DNA from 2 places in the Mesorhizobium sp. Cs1321R2N1 genome. Region 1 is predicted to be linked to the other one. Evidence: predicted binding sites of a transcription regulator. Region 1 holds the regulator's gene; the other holds the start of a gene.
The links. Region 1 encodes PhoB, which activates phosphate uptake and scavenging genes when phosphate is short. Its sites were predicted from a motif close to TGTCATNNANCTGTCAT; they were not measured.
Positions count from the first base shown of each region.

Region 2: phnC (phosphonate ABC transporter ATP-binding protein) is a predicted target of PhoB. The motif match lies at 1,579-1,595, and genes of this name have one in related genera.

Region 1 covers NZ_JAPYKP010000024.1:53,434-58,503, reverse strand. The annotation lists partial or broken gene O7A61_RS09570 (substrate-binding domain-containing protein) at 1-455, opposite strand, end outside; gene O7A61_RS09565 (ROK family protein) at 726-1,973, shown strand; gene phoB (phosphate regulon transcriptional regulator PhoB) at 1,976-2,665, opposite strand; gene phoU (phosphate signaling complex protein PhoU) at 2,685-3,392, opposite strand; gene pstB (phosphate ABC transporter ATP-binding protein PstB) at 3,418-4,221, opposite strand; gene pstA (phosphate ABC transporter permease PstA) at 4,218-5,069, opposite strand.
Region 2 covers NZ_JAPYKP010000072.1:8,079-13,148, forward strand. The annotation lists gene phnD (phosphonate ABC transporter substrate-binding protein) at 1-532, opposite strand, end outside; gene phnC (phosphonate ABC transporter ATP-binding protein) at 643-1,500, opposite strand; gene O7A61_RS18630 (DUF1868 domain-containing protein) at 1,631-2,341, opposite strand; gene O7A61_RS18635 (acetyltransferase) at 2,491-3,108, opposite strand; gene phnL (phosphonate C-P lyase system protein PhnL) at 3,105-3,812, opposite strand; gene phnK (phosphonate C-P lyase system protein PhnK) at 3,862-4,638, opposite strand; gene O7A61_RS18650 (alpha-D-ribose 1-methylphosphonate 5-phosphate C-P-lyase PhnJ) at 4,635-5,070, opposite strand, start outside.

The DNA.
Region 1 (5,070 bases):
ATGAAGACGTAATTGCCTTCAGGCTTCACCTTGAACACCTCGCGGGCCTGCATGCGGCCGACTTCCTTGTTGTCGAAGGTCAGGTAGAAGACGTCCTTGTTCTCGATCAGGCGGTCATAGCCGACGACCGGAATGCCCTCGTCGAGCGCCTTCTGCACCGCCGGGCCGATGGCCGAAGCATCCTGCGCCAGGATGATCAGCGAATTGGCGCCCTGCGAAATCAGGCTTTCGACATCGGTCAGCTGCTTGCCGGGATTGGACTGCGCATCGGCGGAAATGTACTTGTCGCCCGCGGCCTCGATCGCCTTCTTCATGGCGGCCTCGTCGGTCTTCCAGCGCTCTTCCTGGAAATTCGACCACGAAACGCCGATGACCTTGTCCTTCGCCTGCGCCACCGACGCCAGCGTCAGCGACATGGCGACACCCGCCAGGATGGCGACTGTGAATCTCGTCATGATATATCCTCCCTGCGCCGCGTATGGCGCGACCAAACTGGCCCGAAGGCCGGCACAAAGGCTCCATTTTTTCGAGCCTCGAAAAAACACTGGTCCATCGTCGGAACACTGTCAACATCGATTCTGATGGATTTTGAGGTGCCGTGTACCTTTTTTCGGGTCCCGCAATAAATAAATGACAGCTCCTGCCGCTTCTGCCAGTATTCGACCCGTTGCCGGAGATGTTCGAAGGGGTGTCAAGAACCGCGGCGACGGGAGGATGTGGTAAACATGTCGGTCGGAATCCGCCACGACGATCTGCGCCGGCGCAACCGCGCCATGGTGATTGCAGCCGTGCGTCAGGGTGGTCAGCCCTCGCGCACCGAGATCGCCGCCACCACCGGCCTCAGCCACTCGACCATATCGGCGATATCAGCCGACCTGATCGGCGAGGGTATCCTGACCGAAGGCAAGCCGAACGAGGCCGGCTCATTGAAACGCGGCCGGCCGCAGGTTGGCCTTGGCCTCAACCCCGAGGCCGCGGCTGTGATGACCGTGGTGCTGTCGCTGAATTTCCTGTCCGTCGCCGTCATCGATTATGCCGGCCAGGTGGTCGCCGAGGAACAGCGCCGGCTGGACACGCTGACCATGTCGCGCGAGGCGCTGATCGGCGAATGCACGGCAATAGTGCGGCGGCGCCTCGAGGACCCCGATCTCGACGTCCGCAGTATTGCCCGCATCGCGCTGGCGATCCAGGGCATCACTGACACCGAGGCGCGTGCGATGCTGTGGTCGCCGATCACGCCGCAGACGGACATTCCCTTCGCCGACATACTTGAAGCCGAGTTCGGCATCCCCGCCACCATGGAGAACGACTGCAACATGATGGCGGTGGCGCTGCGCTGGCGCGACCCCGAACGCTACCGCGACGACTTCATCGCCATCCTGCTCTCGCACGGCATCGGCATGGGCCTGGTGCTGAAGGGCGAGCTGTTCACCGGCACGCATTCATCGGGAGGCGAGTTCGGCCACATGATCCATCGCCCGGGAGGCGCGCTCTGCCGCTGCGGGCGGCGCGGCTGCGTCGAGGCCTATGCCGGCAACTACGCCATCTGGCGCAACGCCAGGCAGCTTGGCGAGGACGCCGAACCGGTCGCAGATGTCAGCGATGCGCAGATGCGGACACTCGCCGCGACGGCAAGGGAGAAAGACGGACCGGAGCGCGAAGCCTATCGCAAGGCCGGCGAGGCGCTGGGCTATGGACTGGGCAGCCTGTTCGCGCTGATCGATCCCGCACCCGTCGCCATGGTCGGCGTCAGCGCCGCCGCCTTCGACCTGATCGAGCCGGCCTTGCGCGAGGCCATCGCCCAGACCGCCGGCGGCCAGCATTCGGAATCGATTTCCTTCGACACCGAGCCGAACGAGCTGCCGCTCATCCGCGAAGGTTGCGCTATGCGCGCATTGACCTTCGTGGACCAGGAGATTTTCGCGCCGGGCGTGCTGGCGAAGCCCGGCGTTCCGGGCAAGAATGTAGCCTGATTTCAGTCTTCGCGGATCGCGTAGCCAGCGCCGCGAATGGTGCGGATCACGTCCGGCATACGGCCATTGTTAACCGCCTTGCGCAGCCGGCCGACATGCACGTCCACGGTGCGTTCATCGATATAGATCGTCTCGCCCCAGACATTGTCGAGCAACTGGCTGCGCGAGAACACGCGGCCGGGATGGCGCATCATGAATTCCAGCAGGCGAAACTCGGTCGGCCCGAGCCGGATCTCGCTCTTCTTGCGATAGACCCGGTGCGATTCCCGGTCGAGCACGATGTCGCCGACCTTGAGCACGCTGGACAGCACTTCCGGCTTGGCGCGGCGCAGCAGCGCCTTGACCCGGGCCATGAATTCCGGTGTCGAGAACGGCTTGACCAGATAGTCGTCGGCACCGGTCGAGAGGCCGCGCACGCGGTCGCTCTCCTCGCCGCGCGCCGTCAGCATGATGATCGGCAGCCTCTCGGTCTCGGGCCGCATTCGCAGGCGCCGACAGAGTTCGATGCCGGAAACCGCCGGCACCATCCAGTCGAGCACCAGGAGGTCGGGCACGTTCTCCTGGAGGCGGATCTCGGCTTCGTCGCCGCGTGTCACCACCTCGACCTGGTAGCCTTCCGATTCCAGATTGTAGCGGAGGAGCACGCCGAGCGGCTCCTCGTCCTCCACCACCATGATGCGTGGCGCGATCATCGATTGATCATCCCTGCCGTCAAGCCGCCGGCACCGACATCGCCGTCTCGTCCTGCTTCGGACGGTTGGCGGGCAGTTGCGTGCCGGTCAGCACATAATATGCATTCTCGGCAATGTTGGTCACGTGGTCGCCGATGCGTTCGAGATTCTTGGCGCAGAACAAAAGATGCGTGCAAGCCGTGATGTTGCGCGGGTCTTCCATCATGTAGGTCAGGAGTTCGCGGAACACCGATGTGTATTTGACATCGATGCGTTCGTCGTCATTCCTGAGCTTGGCGAGTGCGGCGGCATCGCCGGCCGCATATTCCTCGACCACGCCCTGCACCTGGATCAGCACCAGCTGCGCCATGGAGTCGATCGAATGCGACAGGTCGCGTGGCGTGGCGGAGAGGCCGACGGAGCCGACGCGCTTGGCAATGTTCTTGGCAAGGTCGCCGATGCGCTCGAGATCGCCCGCCATCCGGATCGAGCCGACGACATGACGCAGATCGTCGGCCATCGGCTGACGCTTGGCGATGAGGGTGATGGCTCGGTCGTCGAGCTCGCGCTGGCGCGCGTCCATGATGGCGTCGTCGGAGACGACGCGCTGTGCCAGCGCGTTGTCGGAATTCAGCAGCGCCTTGGTGGCGCCGCCGACCATCGTGCCGGCGAGATCGCCCATGTCGCTGATCAGCCTGCTGATCTGTCCGAGATCCTCGTCGAAGGCTGCGACTGTATGTTCGGCCATGATCCTGGTCCTCGTATGCGTGATATCAGCCGAAGCGGCCGGTGATGTAGTCCTGCGTGCGCTTCTCGCGAGGCGACGTGAAGATCTTCTCGGTCTTGTCGAATTCGACCAGTTCGCCCAGATACATGAAAGCCGTCTGGCGTGACACGCGCGCCGCCTGCTGCATATTGTGGGTGACGATGACGATCGTGTAGTCGGCCTGCAACTCGTCGATCAGTTCCTCGATCTTGGCGGTCGACAGCGGATCGAGCGCCGAGGCCGGCTCGTCGAGCAGGATGACCTCCGGCTTCACCGCCACGGTGCGGGCGATGCAAAGACGCTGCTGCTGGCCGCCCGACAGGCTGAGGCCGCTGGCGTTCAGCTTGTCCTTGACCTCGGTCCACAATGCGGCGCGCTTCAGCGCCTGCTCGACACGGCCGTCCATCTCGGCCTTGCTGATCTTCTCATAGAGCCTGACACCGAAAGCGATGTTCTCATAGATCGACATCGGGAACGGCGTCGGCTTCTGGAACACCATGCCGATCTTGGTCCGCAGCAGGTTGAGATCCTGCGAACGGTCGAGAACGTTCTGGCCGTCGAGCAGCACCTGGCCCTCGGCGGTCTGCTTGGGGTAGAGTTCGTAGATGCGGTTGAAGACGCGCAGCAGCGTCGACTTTCCGCAACCCGACGGTCCGATGAAGGCCGTCACGCTGCGCTCGGGCAGCGACAACGTGATGTCCTTCAGCGCCTTCGACTGGCCGTAGTAGAAATTGAGGTTCTTGACCTCGATCTTCGCCTTGGCGGCTGCCTCGGTGGCAATCGTCATGTCTGGAGACAACATCTGGCTCATTTGTCCTCTCTGCGTCCGGTCAGGCTGCGCGCAAAGATGCTGAGCGCGAGAACCGTCAATGTGATTATGAGTGCGCCGGTCCAGGCCAGTTGCTGCCATTCCTCATAGGGGCTGAGAGCGAACTGGAAGATGGTGACCGGCAGGCTGGCCATCGGCGCGTTGAGATTGCTCGACCAGAACTGGTTGTTGAGCGCGGTGAAGAGCAGCGGCGCCGTCTCGCCGGAGATGCGGGCGATCGACAGCAATATGCCGGTGACGATGCCGGAAAGTGCTGCACGATAAGCCACTGATTTGATGACCACCCAGCGCGGCGCGCCGATCGCGGTGCCGGCTTCGCGCAAGGCGTTCGGCACCAGGTTGAGCATGTCCTCGGTGGTGCGCACGACCACGGGGATGACCAGGATGGCCAGCGCGACGGCGCCGGCGATCGCCGAGAAATGCCCCATCGGCCGCACCATCAATTCGTAGACAAACAGGCCAATGATGATCGACGGCGCCGATAGCAGAATGTCGTTGATGAAGCGCACCACGGTGGTGAGTTTCGAGAAGCGGCCGTATTCGGCCATGTAGGTGCCGGCCAGAACACCGATTGGCGTGCCGACGATAACGGCGATGACCGTCATCACCACGCTGCCATAGATAGCGTTCAGCAGGCCGCCGGCATCGCCGGGGGGCGGCGTCATCTGCGTAAACACATCAAGGGAGAGCCCGGCTGCGCCTTTGTAGACCAATGCGCCGAGGATCAGTGCCAGCCAGGCAAGCCCGATGCCCGCGGCGGCGACGCACAGCGTCATCATCACCGAGTTTCTGGTCTTGCGGCGGCTGTGAAGCGACGAGGCTGTCGACATC
Region 2 (5,070 bases), on a different contig from region 1:
CGCCATTGAACTGGGTCGAGGCGAAGAAGGTTTCGTTCGAGGCGCCGGTGGTCTTCGGAATCTGGGTCAGCGGGATCAGGTAGCCGGAGGTCGAATCCGGGTCGGCATAGCCGAGCTTCTTGCCCTTGGCCGACTTGATGTCGGTGATCCCCGAGGTCTTCAGCGCCAGGCCGACGGAATAATAGCCGGTCGAGCCGTCGGTCTGCTTGGTGGTGAGGATCGGGGTAACCGCCTTCGGGTCCTTGAGATAGACGCTGGCATAGCCGGAAGCGCCGAGTTCGGCGAAGTCGAGCGTGCCGCCGAGCAGGCCCTGGATGACGCCGTCATAGTCGGCGGCCGGGAACAGCGAAACCTTCTCGAAGCCGAATTCCGTCTTCAGGTGATCGGCCAGGCACTGGTAGTTGCGCAGCCGGTCGGTTTCGTTTTCGCCGCCGAGAATGCCGACGCGAAATTCCTTCATATCGGCGGCGTGGGCCATGCTGGTGGCCATGGCGAGCACCGAAACGGCACCGAAAACCATCTTCCTGAACATTTGCTATCTCTCCTGTAGGTTCCGGCCTCGCGCCGGCAGCGTTCTTTATCTTGACAAGTGCCCTTGACGCGGGCGGACGATCCAGGCTGCTCGCTATGCCCGTAATGGGCTCAGTATCCCGGGAATGCGGGTTCGAGCGGTCCGGCGGATGCGGCGATCTTCTGCTTGAAGGCAACGCTGGTTGAGGTGATGACCTCCGATATCTCGCCGCCATTGCTGTCGGCGCCGTAGACTAGACGCACCGCTTCGCGGTTGAGCTCTTCGGGCGGCCCGTCGAAGACAACCTTGCCGGCGGCCATGCCGATGATGCGGTTGCAATAGGTGCGGGTGGTATCGAGCGTGTGCAGGTTGGTGACGACGGTGATGCCTTCGCGCAGATTGATGTCCTGCAGCGAATCCATCACCACCTTGGCGTTGAGCGGGTCGAGCGAGGCGATCGGCTCGTCGGCGAGGATCACCTTGGGCTGCTGCATCAGGGCACGGGCAATCGCGACGCGCTGCTGCTGACCGCCCGACAGGGTGCCGGCGGGTTGAAGTGCGGTACGGGCGATGTCGAGCCGCTCGAGCGCGGCGACCGCCTCGGCGCATTCGGCACGGGAGAACATGCCGAGAAGGTTGGACAGGGTCGAACGGTGGTTCAATTTGCCAAGCAGCACGTTGGTGAGCACATCGAGGCGCGGCACCAGGTTGAACTGCTGGAAGATCATGGCGCAGTCGCGCTGCCAACGCCGCAACGGCGACCCGCGAAGGCGGGAGACCTCGGCGCCGTCAAAAAAAATCGACCCCTGGCTGGGGTCGACAAGACGGTTGATCATGCGAAGAAGCGTCGACTTGCCTGCACCCGAACGACCGATGACGCCGACCATCTGCCCCTGCGGGATCGAGATGTTGACGTCGCTGACGGCGGTGTTCTTGCCAAATCGTCGGCTGACACCGCGAATTTCGAGCGTGGCAGAGCTTGCTGACATGGGCTGGTTCCAGTCCGGTCCATATTGATCGTCAGGCACTCGCCTAACGCAGCCACATGAACCTGCCGTGTCGCCAGCATGTCAGTTTTGTTACGCTCCACAGATATGACGGCCGACGTCCTGCCGGCGATCAGCCGAGCACCAGCAATTCCTCGAAATACTCCATGTCGCGGAATGCGCAGAAGGCGGGGGCCTTGATCTCGATCACCGGCGCCTGCCGCGCGAAAAGCGCCAGGCAATCGTCGAACAGCGTCTGCCATGCGGCGGCCCTGTCGTCGGCAAGACGCTGGATCTGATAAGCGAAGGTGATGTGAAAGACGTAATTGTCGTGATCGGGGTGCCGGTAGCCGAACGGCACGGCCAGCGCATCGCGCCATGCACGCATGATCCGCACATCCTCGTCGGTCGCGCCGGCAACGGTGAGCCCGGTCGGCACGATCTCGAGCACCTTGATGTTGAACGGACCGGCGCCCTGGAAACCCTTCAGGCGCTCCAGATAGAGGCGGGTCATGGCGTCGATGCCGGTGTCGAGCGACATGTCCCGTGGCCAGTAAGGCAACCGGCGGCGATATTCGATGATGCCCTGGAAGAGTGTCATGTGCAGGCTGGAGACAGGCGTGAAGGCAAGGCGGTCGGCGTCCGGCATTGCCATCATCCGATCGCGCACAGCGAGCACCACGGCTTCGGATGGCGAGCCGCTGACCAGATGGCTGACGACCGTGTTGCCGGGCTCGAGGAGAAAGTTGCCTGACGCGTCGTAGCGCGTGCCGAGATGCGCCGGCGGCGTCGGATTGGAGCCGGCAAAGAATCCGGCGAGCGAGGGTCTGACGGTGTCGAGCATGGCGATCTCCTTGGAACACCCGCGTCCTCCCCCGGTGATGTGTCAAGGATATGAAACAGAGTCGCTCATGACGTCGATGTGAGGGCTATATCTCCTTGCCTGCAACAATTGCGAACGGAAAACCGGTTCCCACTTTTTCTGGAACTGCTCTATCCCTCGTATTTCTCCAGGAATGCCTCGGCCGACAGTTCGCGGAAATCATCGAGCGAGGCACGCAGTCTGGCATGGTCCCAGTCCCACCAGGCAAGCGCCTGGTAGCGCTCGGCGGTGCGGCGGTCGAAGCGCTCGCGGATCGGTTTGGCCGGCACGCCGGCGACGATGGTGTAGGGCGCGACGTCCTTCGAGACGACCGCGCCAGCGCCGACCGCAGCACCATCGCCAGCGGTGACGCCGGGCAGGACGGTCGAGCCGTGGCCGAGCCAGGTGTCGTGGCCGATGGTGACGCGTTTGGCGCGGCGCTGGGCGAAGAATTCGCTCTCGTGCTCGGCGTCGTCCCAATAGTCGGAGGCACGGTAGGTGAAATGGTGCAGCGTCGGCCGCCATGTCGGGTGGTTGGTGGCGTTGAGGCGCACGCTGGCCGCGATGTTGGCGAACTTGCCGATCGTTGCGCACCAGACGGCGCAGTCCTGCATCATGTAGGAATAGTCGCCGAGTTCGCTTTCCGAAACCCGGCTGCGGTCGGCGATCTCGGTCCAGCGGCCGAGCGTCGAGTTGTGTACCTCCGCTGTCGGGTGGATCAGCGGCGTCTCCGACAATTTCCTGGTCATGCGGCGAGTTTTCCCGGAGCGAAGGCGGTGACGTCGATGACGCGGTCGGCCACCGCCTCGCGCACTTCGTGGTCATGGAAGATGCCAAGCAAGGCGACGCCCGCCGCCTTCTTGGCGGCGATAAGTTCGATCACCACGTCGCGATTGGTTGCGTCGAGCGATGCGGTCGGCTCGTCGAGCAGCAGGATCGGATGTTCGGTGATGAAACCGCGCGCGATGTTGACGCGCTGCTGCTCGCCGCCCGAGAAGGTTGCCGGCGGCAGCATCCAGAGTTTTTCCGGCAGGTTGAGCTGGGCCAGCAAGGAGCGTGCCTTGGCCCGGGCCGCCTCGCGCTCCTCGCCGCGTTCAACCAGTGGTTCGGCGACGACATCGAGAGCCGAGACGCGCGGCACGGTGCGCAGGAATTGGCTGACATAGCCGATCGTTTGCCGGCGCACGGCAAGCACGGTGCGTGGGCTGGCATGGGCGAGATCGATCAACCCATCCTCGTGCGTGACGATGATCTGGCCTTCGTCGACGGCGTAGTTGCCGTAGAGCATCTTCAGGATCGAGCTTTTGCCGGCACCGGACGGACCGCCGAGCACGGTGCATTCTCCGGCCTTGATCGAGAACGAGACACCCGCGACGACGGGCAATTTGATGCCGTCGCGCAGATGCATGGTGAAGCTTTTGGCGACATCGGAGACAACGAGAGGCGTCGGCATCAGAAATTTCTCCAATCGTCAATCGTCGGCGGGCGTACACGAGCCATCATCACACCTGCAAAATCGAGGAAACGAGCAATTGCGTGTACGGCGCGCGCGGGTCGTCGAGGACGCGGTCGGTGAGGCCGCTTTCGACGACGCGGCCGTCCTTCATCACCATCATGCGCTGTGACAGAAGCCGCGCCACGGCGAGGTCGTGGGTGACGACGATCGCGGCAAGGCCAAGGTCGGTGACCAGGCCGCGCAACAGGTCGAGCAGGCGCGCCTGCACGGAAACGTCGAGGCCGCCGGTCGGCTCATCCATGAACACCAGCCGTGGCCCGGTGACGAGATTGCGGGCGATCTGCAGGCGCTGGCGCATGCCGCCGGAAAAGGCGCGGGGTTCGTCGTCGATGCGGTCTTCCTCGATCTCGACGCGCGACAGCCAGTCGACCGCCGTGGCGCGGATCTTGCCGTAATGGCGGTCGCCGACCGCCATCAGACGCTCGCCGACATTGGCGCCGGCAGACACGGTCATGCGCAGGCCATCAGCCGGGTTCTGGTGGACAAAGCCCCAGTCGGTGCGCATCAGGAAACGGCGCTCGGCCTCGCTCATGCGGTAGAGCTCGCGAAACTGGCCGTCGCGCATGCGGTAGCTGGCGGTGCCGGAGGAGGGCAGCAGCCGCGTCGACAGGCAGTTGAGCAGCGTCGTCTTGCCGGAACCGGATTCACCGACGACAGCCAGGACTTCGCCCGGCCACAGGTCGAAGCTGACGTTGTCGCAGCCGACCCGCGAACCGTAGAACTTGGAGAGCGCCGAGACGCGCAGCAGCGGTTCGTCGGTCATTGCGCCGGCTCCAAGTTTTCTGGGGCAAGATGGGTTTCGGGAGCAAGGTGACCGCGATGGCCCTCTTCACGCCGCTTCCCGCAGTAATCGGTGTCCGAGCAGACGAACATGTGGCCGCCATGGTCGTCGAGGATGACCTCGTCGAGATAGACATTCTCGGCCGCGCACAGCGCGCAGGGCTGGTCGAAAGTCTGCACCTCGAACGGATGATCCTCGAAGTCGAGGCTCACCACATCGGTGAAGGGCGGCACCGCGTAGATGCGCTTTTCGCGGCCGGCGCCGAACAGCTGCAAGGCCGGCGAGCGGTGCATCTTGGGATTGTCGAATTTCGGCGTCGGCGACGGGTCCATCACATAGCGGCCCTCGACCTTGACCGGATAGGCATAGGTGGTGGCGATGCGGCCGTGCTTGGCGATGTCCTCATAGAGCTTC